2 regions of the Clostridium cochlearium genome follow, and region 1 is predicted to be linked to the other one. Evidence: predicted binding sites of a transcription regulator. Region 1 holds the regulator's gene; the other holds the start of a gene.
The links. The regulator LexA, encoded in region 1, represses DNA repair genes until DNA is damaged. The targets are predictions, from matches to a motif close to CNAACANNTGTTNG.
Positions count from the first base shown of each region.

Region 2: the regulator LexA is predicted to act here: its motif matches at 4,706-4,719, upstream of uvrA (excinuclease ABC subunit UvrA).

Region 1 is NZ_LT906477.1:1,105,806-1,113,926, reverse strand. Features, by position in the region: gene mutL (DNA mismatch repair endonuclease MutL) at 1-771, shown strand, start outside; gene miaA (tRNA (adenosine(37)-N6)-dimethylallyltransferase MiaA) at 788-1,732, shown strand; gene hfq (RNA chaperone Hfq) at 1,783-2,022, shown strand; gene CKV72_RS05375 (methionine gamma-lyase family protein) at 2,120-3,403, shown strand; gene lexA (transcriptional repressor LexA) at 3,437-4,039, opposite strand; gene CKV72_RS05365 (hypothetical protein) at 4,191-4,553, shown strand; gene CKV72_RS05360 (tyrosine recombinase XerC) at 4,571-5,557, opposite strand; gene CKV72_RS05355 (Glu/Leu/Phe/Val family dehydrogenase) at 5,868-7,133, opposite strand; gene CKV72_RS05350 (DUF378 domain-containing protein) at 7,318-7,536, shown strand; gene CKV72_RS05345 (HPr family phosphocarrier protein) at 7,572-7,829, opposite strand; gene CKV72_RS05340 (pyridoxal phosphate-dependent aminotransferase) at 7,911-8,121, opposite strand, start outside.
Region 2 is NZ_LT906477.1:2,182,745-2,190,865, forward strand. Features, by position in the region: gene CKV72_RS10670 (peptidoglycan D,D-transpeptidase FtsI family protein) at 1-91, opposite strand, end outside; gene CKV72_RS10675 (FtsW/RodA/SpoVE family cell cycle protein) at 93-1,295, opposite strand; gene CKV72_RS10680 (FHA domain-containing protein) at 1,317-1,751, opposite strand; gene uvrA (excinuclease ABC subunit UvrA) at 1,847-4,669, opposite strand; gene uvrB (excinuclease ABC subunit UvrB) at 4,846-6,831, opposite strand; gene CKV72_RS10695 (PDZ domain-containing protein) at 6,834-8,121, opposite strand, start outside.

The DNA of each region.
Region 1 (8,121 bases):
ATACCTATTGACCTAAAAAGTGCTACTAAAGATATTGAAAGAACAAGTTTAGTTAATTCAGCATTAAACAACGTTAGTAATGTTACACAAAATACTATAGATAAAAGTATTACAATAGATAAAAAAGAAAACTTTCAAGAAGATAAAATTAATAATATTGCTACAGAAAATACAAAAGATGAGGTTCCTAAATTGCCTGAAATGAGGATTATAGGACAATTTGATAATACCTATATTTTAGCTGAAAGCTTTAAAAATTTATATATAATAGATCAGCATGCTGCTCATGAAAAAATACTATTTGAAAACTATAGAGATAAAATAAAAAAGGAACAGGTTAAATCACAAGTACTGTTACAACCTATTGTAATAGAATTGGATCCAGAGGACTTTTCCTATTACATGGATAACAAAGATTTATTTTGTAAAACAGGATTTAATATAGAATTATTTGGAGAAAATACAGTAACTATTAGAGAAGTTCCTTTTATTATGGGTAAACCTGATATAAATAATTTATTTATGGATATAATTGATAATATAAAAGCCATGGGTAGTGGAGAAACCACAGAAGTAAAATATGACTCTATTGCCATGCTTGCGTGTAAATCAGCAGTTAAGGCTAAAGATAAATTATCAAAAGAAGAAATGGAAGCTCTTATAAATGATTTAAGTTTTGCAAAAGATCCCTTTAACTGTCCTCACGGTAGACCTACTATAATAAAAATAACATTATCAGAATTAGAAAAAAAATTTAAAAGAGTACAATAAGGGGGATACTTAACTTATGAAAGATTTATTTATACTATCTGGTCCTACAGCTGTAGGCAAAACAGAAATTTCTATAAATTTAGCAAAGAAATTAAAAGGGGAGATTATATCCTCGGATTCAATGCAAATATATAAACATATGGATATAGGCTCTGCTAAAATATCAGAAAAAGAAAAAAGGGGGATACCTCATCACTTAATAGATGTAGTTGAACCTTGGGAAAATTTTAGTGTAGCTGAATACAAAGATAGTGTTGAGGGTAAAATAGAAGAAATCTATAATAGGGGCAATATTCCTATGTTAGTTGGTGGAACTGGTTTATACATTAACTCAATAATATATAACTACAGTTTTACTGATGCAAATAAAGATGATGACTATAGAGATTATCTTCAAGAATTAGCAAAAGAAAAAGGAAAAGAATATGTTCATAGTCTTTTAAAAGATATAGATGAATATTCCTATAACAATATCCATTACAATAATTTAAAAAGAGTAATTAGAGCATTAGAGGTATATAAAGTTACTGGAAAACCCATGAGTGAATACGCCAAAGAAGAAAAAGAAAATTTATTTAATATTCCATATTCCATATATTATTTTGTGCTGTATATGAATAGGGATAAATTATATGATAGAATAAATATGAGAGTAGATAAAATGCTACAAGAAGGATTATTAGATGAAGTTAAAAAATTAAAAGAAATGGGTTGTAATGAAACTATGCAATCTATGCAGGGTATAGGATATAAAGAGTTGCTATACTACCTTAATGGTGAAATATCTTTAGATGAAGCTGTATATTTAATCAAAAAAGGAAGTAGAAATTATGCTAAACGTCAATTGACCTGGTTTAGACGAGATCCTAGAGCTATATGGATAAATAAAGATGAATTTGAAAATGACGATGCTGTGGTAAGTGAAATACTTGATAAGTTCAATAAATTAAAAGGATTTTAATTTATTTTATAGAACTATATATAAATGTAAACATATTGGAGGGGATTATATTGGCTAAGACTATAAATAATTTACAAGATATATTTTTAAATAGTGCTAGAAAGAATAAAATTGAAGTTACAATACATTTAACTAATGGATTCCAAATAAAAGGTTTCGTAAAAGGCTTTGATAATTTTACTATAATATTGGATTCCTTAAATAAGCAAATGCTTATTTATAAACACGCAGTTTCTACTATTACTCCTAGTAAAGATATATTATTTACTCCACAATCTGCAGAATATTAAAATATAAGTGTAAAAGAATGGGCATTATTTTGCCTATTCTTTTTTTATGTGATATCATATAAAGTCGTAGCAATTTTTATTTTGGAGGTAAATTATAATGATAGACAGTACAAAATATTTACTAAAATACAAATATAAAATAAGTGATAATACATTGGATCTATATGAAAAAGCACTCAAAGATGTAGAACCACAATTTAAAGCTTATGATGAAATAAGAGAATTTAATCAACTAAAAGTTCTTAATGCATTTCAAGAAGAAAGAATTAGCGATGCTCATTTTACTAATAGTACCGGATATGGTTACGGAGACATGGGAAGAGATACTTTAGATAAGGTGTATGCTCGTATATTCAATGCAGAAAGTGCATTAGTAAGGCCTCATTTTGTAAGCGGTACTCATACTATAGGAGCTGCTTTGTTTGGGAATTTAAGGCCAGGAGATACTATGCTTGCTGTAGTGGGAACTCCTTATGATACCATACATAGTGTAATAGGTTTAAGCGGGGAGAAGAACATAGGTTCTTTTAAAGAGTATGGAATAAACTACAAACAAGTTGATTTAAAAGATGGTAAATTGGATTTCCAAGGCATAGAAAAGGCAATAAAAGAGGATCAATCCATAAAAATAGTACATATTCAAAGATCCACAGGTTATTCCTGGAGAAAGGCTTTACTAGTATCAGAAATAAAAGAAATTATAGATTTAGTAAAAAGCATAAGACAGGATATAATTTGTTTTGTAGATAATTGTTATGGTGAGTTTATAGACATAATAGAACCAACAGATGTGGGAGCAGATTTAATAGCTGGTTCCTTAATTAAAAATCCAGGAGGGGGATTGGCACCTACTGGAGGATACATTGTAGGTAAAGAAGAATATGTTACTCAAGCTTCTTACAGATTAACTGTACCTGGTATAGGAGCTGAATGTGGATCAACCTTTGGAGTAATGAGACTTATGTATCAAGGGCTATTTTTAGCACCTCATGTATCTATAGAAGCCTTAAAGGGAGCGGTTTTATGTTCAAGGCTTATGGAACTTGCAGGTTTTGAAGTTTTACCTAAATACAATGAAAAGAGAAGCGATATAATACAGGCTATAAAATTCAATGATAAAGATAAGGTTATTAATTTCTGTAAGGGAATACAATTCGGATCTCCTATAGATTCTTTTGCCCATTGTGAACCATGGGATATGCCAGGTTATGATGATCAAGTAATTATGGCGGCAGGAGCATTTATACAAGGATCTTCCATTGAATTATCTGCTGATGCACCAATAAGGGAACCTTATATAGCTTTCTTACAAGGTGGATTAACCTTTGACCATGCAAAAACCGGTATATTAATGGCTTTAGATAGAGTTTTAAATCACTAAAAAATAGGTCTTGTGATATCACAAGACCTATTTTTAATATTTTCTATATAAGCCAACAATTTTTCCTATTATTTCACATTGCTTTACAATAATAGGTTCCATAGTTTTATTTTCTGGTTGTAATCTTATGTAATCTTTTTCTTTAAAAAATCTTTTAATGGTAGCTTCATTATCAAGTAATGCTACTACTATTTCACCATTTAATGCAGAATTTGTTTTTTCAATTATAGCCATATCTCCATTCATTATTCCTGCATCTATCATGCTATCACCTTTAATTTTAAGCATAAATAATTGATTATCACTTTTTACATAATCTATTGGCAAAGGAAAATTATCTTCTATATTCTCCACTGCTAAAATTGGTTTACCAGCAGTAACCGTTCCTATAACAGGAATATCTATCATTTCTTTTTTTATTATAGAATGATCTAAAACTTCAATTGCTCTAGGCTTAGTAGGGTCTCTTCTTATGACTCCTTTTTGTTCTAATCTTTTTAAGTGGCCATGAACTGTAGAGGTAGACCTTAATCCTACCGCATTGCAAATTTCTCTAACTGATGGTGGATATCCTTTTTCTCTTAATTGTTCTTTTATAAATTCATATATTGCTTCTTGTTTGTTTTCTCTGGCCATGTAAAACACCTCTCAAAATTTAATACAATTTACTTGAAATTATAGCATACATCTGCCTAAATATCAAACTTATGTTCTTTTAAGCCCTTGAATATATAATTTTACTTTGATATAATACTTAAGCGAAAATAAATAAAAAGGGGATAGAAACATGGCAAAATATACAAAATGTATTTTAAATCCAGAAAAGAATTGTGATGATTGTAATAAATGTGATCTTTGTGATTTAGCTCCTTCTAAAATATGTGATAATTGTGGAAAGTGTTTAGAAAAGGGCGCCGAAAATGGCATGAGAAGTTTAGAAATAAGTAAAGTAATGGAAGAAGAAGAAAAAAATATAGATTGGTTAGGTGAAGATATAACTTCTAATTATTCAGAAGAAGATGATGAATGTCCTTTTGAATTTATTGAAGACGTAGAAGGCCTAAAAGAAATATTGACAGATGAAGAAATGTCAGAGAAATTTACATATGAAGAATTTCCTGGATTAATTAAAATTAAAAAGATGAAATAACAAGCATTAAATGCTTATTATTCCATACTTTCGCCACTTAGAGGATTTAAGCTAACAGCTTCTCTTAATTTTTCATTATCCACATGAGTATAAATTTGAGTTGTAGATATATTTTCATGGCCTAATATCTTTTGAAGGCTTCTAATATCTACATCTCCATGTTTATACATAAGAGTTGCAGCAGTATGCCTAAGTTTATGTGGAGTATATTTTTTCTCGTCTAAATTAGCTTTTTTTAAATATTTTTTAAGCATAAGTTCTACAGTTCTTTTATTTATTCTAGTATTATTTCTACTTATAAATAACGCATCCTTATCCTTTATTTTATCTAAATTTTTATTTCTAACTCTTAAATAATCTTCTATAGCCTTTAAACAGGCTCTATTTAAATAAATAGTCCTTTCCTTATTACCTTTACCCACCACATAAAGGGTATCTTCTTTTATTTTAGAAATATCTATACTACATAATTCAGACAGTCTAAGTCCACAATTTAGAAATAATGTAATTATACAATAATCTCTTTCCTTATTAGGTCCATCAATAGAGGAGAGAAGTCGTTTACTTTCTTCTAAAGTTAAATATGTAGGGTTTCTTTTTTTGATTTTAGGTGACTCCAATTCTAGAGCAGGGTTCTCATTTAATATTTTTACTTTTCTATGTAAAAACTTAAAAAATGATTTTAATGTAGCAACTTTTCTAGCTTTAGCATAACTTCCATTGTCTCTATAATTATCTAAAAATGCCATAAAGGAATAGAGATCTGTAAGATTTATTTTTCTTATAAATTCATCGTCTACATCGCTAATGTCTATTTCTTCAAATTCTATATCCTTTGGCAATTTAGTTTTATATAATTTTAAAAATCTAAAAAACATAACTAAATCTACTTTATATCCACTCATAGTATTAGGTGATCTTTCTTTTACTGTAGTTAAATAGTTAAGAAAATTATTTAATTGTTGTGGTAATTCAGGGTCATATATATTTCTAAGCTTGTACATATTGATAAAAACCTCCTAAATTTTGCCCAACTTCGCTAAATGTGTATTTAGCGAATATATTTTAATGAAAAATATATAATAATATATATTTGTATATTATCTATAATTATATATATTATTATATACCATGGATTTAAATTTAAAAAATAATTTATATTTTTTATAAAACACATAAAACTACTTATAATAATTTCTTAAAATATTTTTTATGAATAAATCCGTTTACTATTTTTTCTCTTTTATCATATCAATTGATACATATTATCATTAAATAAAGTAGAAGTTAAAAACTTCTACTTTATTTTTATTTTTAATACCAACCTCTAGCTTTCATGGATTTTGCTAATTTATTTATAGCATACATATAAGCTGCATTTCTCATAGTACAATTGAATTTTTCTTTCATTGACCAAACATTATTAAATCCTTCTACTAAAAATTCTTCTTCACGAGATTTAACATCTTCTTCATTCCAGTAGTAGTTATCTAAGTTTTGTACCCATTCAAAATAAGAAACTATAACTCCACCTGCATTTGTTAATATATCTGGTGTAACTTCGACTCCTTTTTTCTCTAATATTTCATCCGCTGCAGGTGTAACAGGTCCATTGGCTCCTTCACAAATTAATTTAGCATTTATTAATTTAGCATTGTTTATGTTTATAGAATTTTCTAATGCTGCAGGAACTAATACATCTACATTTAAGCTCCAAAACTCTTCTTCTTTTATTTCAGAACTTCCACCAAAACCTAGTAAAGTTCCATTCTCTTTAAAGTGTTTTATTAATTCTTCAACTTTTAATCCCTTTTCATCATGTATAGCATAGAATCCTTTTTCTCTATCCCATTCAGATACACTAACTATTTTTCCACCGAGTTTTTCTATACAAAGTGCTGCATGGCTTCCTACATTTCCAAAACCTTGAACAGCTACGGATGAATTTTCCAAACTTCTATTAAGTTTTTTCAAAGCTTCTCTAGCAACTATAGCAACCCCTAATCCTGTTGCTTCTGTTCTACCTTTTGAACCATTTAATTCTACTGGCTTACCTGTAAAAGTTCCCCAATCATTTTGTCTTGAAAGCTTATTATATTCATCTGCCATCCATGCAATTATTTCACCATTGGTATTTACATCTGGAGCTGGTATATCTATATCTTCACCTATTATTTCGTAAAGTTTATCTACATATCCTCTACTTAATCTTTCTAATTCACCTTTAGATAAAGTTTTAGGATCTACTATAATTCCACCTTTTCCACCACCAAAAGGAAGATTTGCTATAGCACATTTAAAAGTCATCCATATAGATAGCGCTTTTACTTCATCTAAGTTTACATTTTGATGGAATCTTACCCCACCCTTTGTAGCACCTATAGAATTATTATGTTGACTTCTGTATCCTTTAAATACTTTTATACTTCCATCATCCATTTTAACTGGAATATTAACTTCAAGAACTCTCGCTGGTTCCTTAATTAATTCATAAACACTTTCGCTTAAATTTAAATCTTCACAAGTTTTCTTTATTATTTTTTGCACATTTTTAAACGGATTTAATTCTTCAACATTCATTGTTTTAACCCCCTAATCTATTAGCATATATTTATTATACTACTTTTTTTACAAATTTCTTGTATTTTTTTGAAATTTGTATTAACTATTTTTTACAACCCCATTGTATAAATACGTTCTATAAATTATAGTTCATTAATATAATTTAATTAGAATAGTATTAAAACAAATGGGAGGCACTATTATGTATAAATTTAATTTAGTTGACAAAATTTCTTTCTTATTAGTATTTATAGGAGCTTTAAACTGGGGTCTTTTAGGTCTATTTAATTTGAACATAGTAAGCGCTATTTTTGGTGAACCTGCTAACCTAATATCTAGGCTAATATATATAATTATCGGAGCAGCTGGTATATATTTATTATTCCTATTTTTAAAAATTAAGAAATACTCTAAATCATAAAAATAAAAGGCTCTAGCTATTGAGCCTTTTATTTTTTAGTCCATTGATTGAATTAAATTTGCAATTTCTTCTGCTGCTAAAGCTTCATCATCCCCTGAAGCTTTTATTGTAATTGTAGCTCCATTAGTTACAGCTAAAGATAACACTCCAATAAGACTCTTGATATTCGCTTCCTTACCATTATATTCAATAGTTATATCAGATTTAAATGAAGACGCTTTTTTTACTAATAAAGTAGCTGGTCTAGCGTGAAGACCTGTTGAACTATTTACTACAACTTCCTTTTTAACCATTTATATCACCCCTGTATCAAATAATTAGTAAATCACCTTTATTATACCATTAAACTCAAATATTTTAAATGTATAAAGACTTTAACTTTTTAATCCATTAATATAATTTGATATTCTATCTAATCCCTTTTCTATATTTTCTATAGATGTAGCATAAGAAAGTCTTATATGATTTTCTAATCCAAAAGCCGCTCCTGGAACCACCGCTACTTTATATTCTTGTAATAATTTTTCACAAAAATCTACAGAATTTTTTATTTCTTCCCCACTGCTCTTCTTGCCTATTATTTTA
Region 2 (8,121 bases), 1.1 Mb from region 1:
TTTCAAAATACGTTATATACATAAATAATCCTAAAAAACATATAAGAAATACTATCATTACTTTTTTTATATTATTTGAAATATCATTCATTTTATCTGCCCTCTTCTGATATTTTCTGAATTATTCCCAAACTAATAAATGTACTTAACATAGAACTTCCTCCATAGCTTACTAAAGGCAATGTTATGCCTGTAAGAGGTATCATGTTAATTACTCCACCTACTATAACTAATGTTTGACATGCTATCATAGAACTAAATCCAACTGTCATAAGTCTAGAAAACTTATCATCTGCATATAATGCTGCTCTCATACATCTATAAAATAAAAGAATATACAATATAATTATAGAAAAACCTGTTAGCATGCCTAGCTCTTCACATATTATAGAAAAAATAAAATCTGTAGTTATTACAGGTATATATTCTGGGAATCCCTTTCCCAAACCTACTCCTAAAAGTCCTCCTGATGCAATTGCAAATAACGATTGAACAACCTGAAAACTTTTATCTGTAGCATAAGGCCATGGATCTTTCCATATTAAAAACCTTAACTTTACATGGTCAAATAAATGATAACTTATAAAAGCTCCTATACCAAAAAGTCCAAAACAAGTTGCTACATATTTTATTTTAGAAGTAGCCATATAAAGCATAGTTACTGATATTCCAAAGAACATTAATGCACTTCCTAGATCTCTTTGAAGCACCATAAATCCTAAAGATACCATAACTATAATAGCTGGTTCTATTAGATGTTTGAAATTCTTATAATCTTTTAAGGATGAAGCCAAATAAGCTATTAAAAATAGTTTACCAAACTCCGAAGGTTGAAAAGCAAAGCCGCCTATGTTTACCCAATTTTTAGCTCCATATAATACCTTTCCAAAAAGTGTACCCATACTCATAAAAACTATAGTTAATATCATATATAGATACTTGTATTTACTAAAACTTTTTAAATCTGGTAGTATTACAACTATTAGTATAAATGTTGTAACTCCTACAGCAAACCATATTATTTGTTTTATAGACGTAGCTTTGTCTAATCTATACAACATTATTATTCCTATTATTGCTAATATACTAGAAAAAATAAATATAAACTTATCTCCGTCAGAAAAGAACTTTCTTATTATGAAATAAGAATATCCTATTAATAGGCAGGTAACTGCTCCCATAGCAATAGCACCCTTATCAAAGTCCTTATTTAACATAGCTAGATTCAAAAATCCCACTATACATAATAAATAAGTTAAAAGTAATAATTTTCTTTCATCTCTACTGGATTTCAAATAGTGTCACCACCTAATTACTTAATCAATAAACTTTAGTACAGTATTTCCTAATTTAACTATATCTCCAGATTCTAAATACTTTTTTCCATTTATCTTTGTATTATTAACAATTGTACCATTAGTGCTTCCTAAATCCTCTATTATATAATTATTATTTCTAAGATAGATTCTTGCATGGAATGAGGATATATATGGATCATCTATTATAAATGTGTTTTGTGCATTTCTTCCTATGCTTAACTCTCTTCTAAGTGGAATAACTCCACCTTTTTTAAAACTTGAATTATACCCTGGTTCTAATATTTCAAGTCCCACCACTTTCCTTCTATCTCTTTTACCTTTATTTCCTGATTTTATATCTTTATTCATTATTCTAAGGGCCGTAAAAATTATTAAGTAAATAATTACTATCATTATAATTGTTATAATACTATTAATTTTATTTAAAAGCATAGTTTCACCTTCTTTTTTACTATATATTTAATAATATATACAAATATTATATTAAAAGACTAGCATCTTCAATATTTATGCTAGTCTAAAATAAATTATAGCATTTTTTTTAAATAATGTCCCGTATAGGAATGTATATTCCTGCTGATTTCTTCTGGTGTTCCTGTTGCTATTACTTCTCCTCCTTTTACTCCTCCTTCTGGTCCTAAATCTATTATATAATCTGCTGATTTTATAACATCCAAATTGTGTTCTATTATTATAGCAGTATTTCCTCCATCCACAAGTCTTTGAAGAATATCTATAAGCCTATTTACATCATCTATATGTAGTCCTGTAGTTGGCTCATCTAATATATACAAGGTCTTTCCTGTACTTCTCTTTGAAAGCTCTGAAGCCAATTTTATTCTTTGAGCTTCTCCTCCTGATAGTTGAGTTGAAGGCTGACCTAATTTTATGTATCCTAATCCTACATCCATTAATGTCTGCAATTTATTTTTTATTTTAGGTATATTAGTAAAAAAATCTATAGCTTCTTCTACTGTCATATCTAATATTTCACTTATATTCTTATTTTTATACTTAACTTCTAAAGTCTCTCTATTATATCTTTTCCCTTTACATACTTCACAAGGAACATAAACATCTGATAAAAATTGCATTTCTATCTTTATAATTCCATCACCTTTACATGCTTCACATCTTCCACCCTTTACATTAAAGCTAAATCTTCCAGGTTTATATCCTTTCATTTTTGACTCCGTTGTATTTGAAAATACTTCTCTAATTCCATCAAAAACTCCAGTATATGTAGCAGGATTAGATCTTGGTGTTCTCCCTATAGGGCTTTGATCTATATTAATTATTTTATCTATATTCTCTACTCCTAATATTTCTTTATGAGCTCCTGGATGTTCTTTACTATTATTCAATTTTTTATTTACACCTTTGTACAGTATTTCATTTATTAACGTACTCTTACCAGAACCTGATACCCCTGTAATACAAGTAAAAGTTCCAAGTGGAAATTCTACGTCTATTTCTTTTAAATTGTTTTCCTTTGCTCCCTTTACAGTTATATATTTGCCGTTTCCTTCTCTTCTTTTCTCTGGTATATTTATTTTTTTCTTACCTACTAAATATTGTCCAGTTATAGAGTTTTTGGTTTCCATTATAGTTTTTAAATCTCCAGCTGCTACAATTTCTCCACCATGTTCTCCTGCTCCTGGTCCTATGTCTACAATATAATCCGCAGCTCTCATTGTATCTTCATCGTGTTCTACAACTATTAATGTATTTCCTAAATCTCTCAACTTCTTTAAAGTCGCTATAAGTCTATCATTATCCCTTTGATGCAGTCCTATACTAGGTTCATCCAAAATATATAAAACTCCTACAAGACTGGATCCTATCTGAGTAGCTAATCTAATTCTTTGAGCCTCTCCACCTGATAAAGTCCCTGACATTCTAGATAAATCTAAATAGTCTAATCCTACATCTATTAAAAACTGCAATCGGTTCTTTATTTCTTTTAATATCTGATCACTAATTATTTTATCCTTATTTGAAAGTGCTAATTCTGATAAGAATTTCAATTCCTCTTTTATAGACATTTTACAGAACTCAAATATATTTTTTCCTCCAACAGTTACCGCTAATGCCTCTGGTTTTAATCTCGCCCCTTTACATTTTGGGCAAAAATTATCACTCATATAGTTTTCTATATTATCTTTTATGTAATTAGAATTTGTCTCCATGTATCTTCTTTTTAACGTATTCATTAATCCTTCAAAAGTATGATTGAAATCTACAACTCTACCATCCTTTTTATGTCTTACTCTAATTCGTTCTTCTTTTGTTCCGTATAATAACATATTGTATATTTTATCATCTAGCTCTTCTATTGGAACACTTAATGAAAAGTTATATTTCTTAGATAAAGCTTTTAATATGCTAAAGGTCCATGAATCCTCATTTAGCACAGTATTAGCCCAAGGTAAAATTCCACCTTCCAATATACTTTTTTTCTTATCTGGTATTACTAATTTTTCATCTATTTCTAATAATGTACCTAATCCATCACAGTAATCACATTTACCAAAAGGTGAGTTAAAAGAAAATAACCTAGGTGATATTTCATCTATACTTATACCACAATCTATACATGCAAAATTTTCACTAAATAAAATATCTTCTTTATCAATAACATTTATAATCACTACTCCTTCGGATAATTTTAAAGCTATTTCTATAGAATCCGCTAACCTACTTCTTATATCTGGCTTTATTATTATTCTATCTATAACTGCTTCTATTGTATGTTTCTTATTCTTCTCTAATTTTACATTCTCTTCTTGCAAATCTATAATTTTTCCATCTATTCTAGCTCTAACATATCCGTTTTTTACAATGTCTTCTATTACTTTAACATGCTCTCCTTTTCTTCCTTTTATGATAGGTGCCAAAACTTGTATTTTGGTTCTTTGTGGCATCTGCAATATCTTATCTATCATTTGATCTACTGTTTGTTGTTGTATTTTTTTACCACATTTAGGACAATGAGGTTTTCCTATTCTAGCATAAAGTAATCTAAGGTAGTCATATATTTCTGTTACTGTTCCCACTGTAGAACGTGGATTTTTACTAGTAGTTTTTTGATCTATAGATATAGCTGGAGAAAGTCCCTCTATATATTCTACATTTGGCTTATCCATTTGCCCTAAAAATTGTCTAGCATATGCCGACAGAGATTCTACATATCTTCTTTGTCCTTCTGCATATAATGTATCAAAAGCTAATGACGATTTACCAGATCCTGATAAACCAGTAAATACTACAAATTTATCTCTTGGTATTTCTAAATCTACATTTTTTAAATTGTGTACTTTTGCTCCTTTTATAACTATTTTATCTCTCATAATTATCTCCTTATATAGTTAAACATTCTCTAAAAGCAAACATACATTTGCTTAACTCTATTTTAAAGTTAGCATTAATCATTGTCAAACTAAATATTTGTAAATTTAATTTTATATAAAAAATCATAAGGGAGCTATCACCTCAAAATAATTATTGAAGAAATAACCCCCTAATTTTAATTTTTTAATAGCTGTTTTTTTAATTTTTGAATTATATCCCTATAATGAGCTGCCTTTTCAAATTCTAAATCCGATGCAGCTTTTTTCATATCAATTTCATATTTAGATATTAATTCTTCTAAATTCTCATTATCAGCATTAATTGCCTCTTCTAAACTATTATACTCTACATCTTCTTCTACTACTTTTGTAGCTTCTATAACATCTCTTATATCTTTCATAATAGTTTTGGGAACTACATTATTTTCTTTATTATATTCCATTTGAATAATTCTTCTTCTATTAGTCTCTTTTATAGCCCTATCCATAGATTTAGTTATATTATCTGCATACATTATTACTTTACTTTCTGAGTTTCTAGCAGCTCTTCCTATAATCTGAATTAATGATCTATCAGATCTTAAAAATCCTTCTTTATCTGCATCTAATATAGCTACTAATGCAACCTCGGGTATATCCAATCCTTCTCTAAGTAAATTTATTCCAACTAAAACATCAAATTCTCCTAATCTTAATTCTCTTATTATCTTCATTCTTTCAATTGTATCTATATCTGAGTGTAAATACCTTGTTTTTATATTCATTTCTTTAAAGTACTCGGTTAAATCTTCTGCCATTTTTTTAGTTAATGTAGTTACAAGTACTCTAAATCCTTTTTCTATTGTTTCCATTATATTTGTATATAAATCATCTATCTGTCCTTTTATTGGTTTAACAATAATTTCTGGATCTAAAAGTCCTGTAGGTCTTATTATTTGCTCCGCTACATTAGAAGACTTTTCTAATTCAAAGTCCCCTGGAGTGGCACTTACAAAAACCACCTGATTTAATTTACATTGAAATTCATCAAATTTCAATGGCCTATTATCATAGGCAGAAGGAAGTCTAAATCCATAGTTTACTAAATTATCTTTTCTAGATCTATCTCCACCATACATACCCCTAACTTGAGGTAATGTTACATGGCTTTCATCTACAAATAACAAAAAATCTTCTGGAAAATAATCTAAAAGAGTTTGCGGTGGAGTGCCAGGAGCTCTTCCATCCAATATTCTAGAATAATTTTCTATGCCACTACAATATCCTAACTCTCTCATCATTTCTATGTCAAAATTTGTTCTTTGTCTTATCCTCTGTGCTTCTAAAAGTTTGTCTTCCTTTATGAATTCTTCTACTCTAACCTCTAGTTCCTCTTCAATATTTTTAATTGCTACTTCTAACCTTTCCTTTGAGGTAGCAAAGTGAGAAGCTGGAAATATGGATACATGATTTCTTTTTCCAATAATCTCCCCAGTTAAAGAATCGAATTCTCTAATCTTTTCTATTTCATCACCAAAAAATTCTACCCTTATTGCAGTATTAGATGAAGATGCTGGAAATATATCTAGTACATCTCCCCTAACTCTAAAGGTTCCCCTTACAAAATTTATTTCATTTCTTTCATACTGTATTTCAACAAGTTTCTTTAATACTTCATCTCTATCCTTTTCCATACCCTCTCTTAAAGATATAGTCAAATTCTTATACTCCTCTGGATTACCAAGTCCATATATGCAGGATACAGAAGAAACTATAATAACATCTCTTCTTTCTAATAATGCTGAGGTAGCAGAGTGTCTCAATTTATCTATTTCATCATTTATAGAAGCATCTTTTTCAATATATGTATCTGTTTGCGCTACATAAGCTTCTGGTTGATAATAGTCATAGTAAGAAACAAAATACTCAACAGCATTTTCTGGAAAGAACTCTCTAAATTCAGAGCAAAGCTGAGCGGCTAATGTTTTGTTATGAGCTAATACTAACGTTGGTTTCTGAACTTCTTCAATTATTTTTGCCATGGTAAAAGTTTTACCAGATCCAGTTACTCCTAGTAGAGTTTGATATTGTTCTCCTCTTAATATTCCCTTTGAAATACTTTTAATAGCTTTAGGCTGATCACCTTTAGGTTGAAATTTTGAATGAACTTTTAGTTTATCCATAATTATTCATCACCATCTTTAAAATCATCTTTCTTTTCTTTTATTTTTTCTAATATTTCTGTAAAGGACTGTCCTACAGAATCAAGTAATTGCTTATCTTCATTTATAGTCTTAGGTATTAAAATTGCTCCTAATTTATTAACTCCATATACATTTTCTTTTAAAAGTTCCTTTACATTTCCATTATTTTTTTTAACTTTTATTTTTATAGTATCTATAATTTTTCTATTAATTATTTCTTTTATATCCAATTCAGTTTTTATATATTCATTATTTATTTCTAATAATAAATCTCCACTTTCTATTCCCATATTTTCTGCTAAAGAATTAGGTGCCACATCTAAAACCATAATTCCTTCACCATTACTTATGTACTTAGGCTCTTTTTTTACTTCCATATATTGCTGTATTATTAGCATAATTTCATGAAAAATAGGCATAGATATTATGGAGATAATTTTAATTAACATATTTTTATGTGATATTTGCGCAAATAAAAGCATAGCTAATCCATATGTCATAATAAATATTCCTGAACTTAATGCTTTCTTTTCTTTACTCTTTGTGAAAGTTATACTATTATAGCCTAAAACTCCATAAAAGGATACCAATGCAACAACAGAATTCATAAGTATTTTTTCTGGTATAGACGTATTTAATATAGGCCACCAATTTGGCATAGGGCTTCCATTTTCTATACTTAAAATGTCTATCGAATTTAACAATATAAAAAAGGCTATAGGTAAAGGCCAAAGTCTTCTTAGTGCAAATCCTCCAATTATGTTTTCTCCTTTTTTTGAAAAAATAGGTATAGCTCCCCTACTTCCATCTACCATAACTAATAATCCTTCTACTATATGTAATATTGCAACTAAAGCAATCATTGAGGGGATATTTATGTCCAAAAATTTTATTTTTTTCATCCCCATAAATGATGCTGCATAAGAATTTAGCATACTAAGTATTCCTAATATAGCTGCAGAATATGAAAAACAAATTTTTCTAGGCTTCCAACTCATCAAAAGTATAGATATTAAAAATAATACATATATTCCTGAAGTTTCATAAAATATAACCCCAAAATAAGCCATAATTATACTTGCTAAAACTCCACCAAAAATCCCAATTACTATTTGAGATATAGTAAGTTCAAAAGGGGAGTTTACTTCATCCCCTAATACAGTCTTTTGCATTAAAACAGTTTTTATATTTTTAGTATAAAGTATCACTCCTAGCAATAATAAAAGTAATAATGAATACATATCTGTTAACATATAAGCAATTGATCTT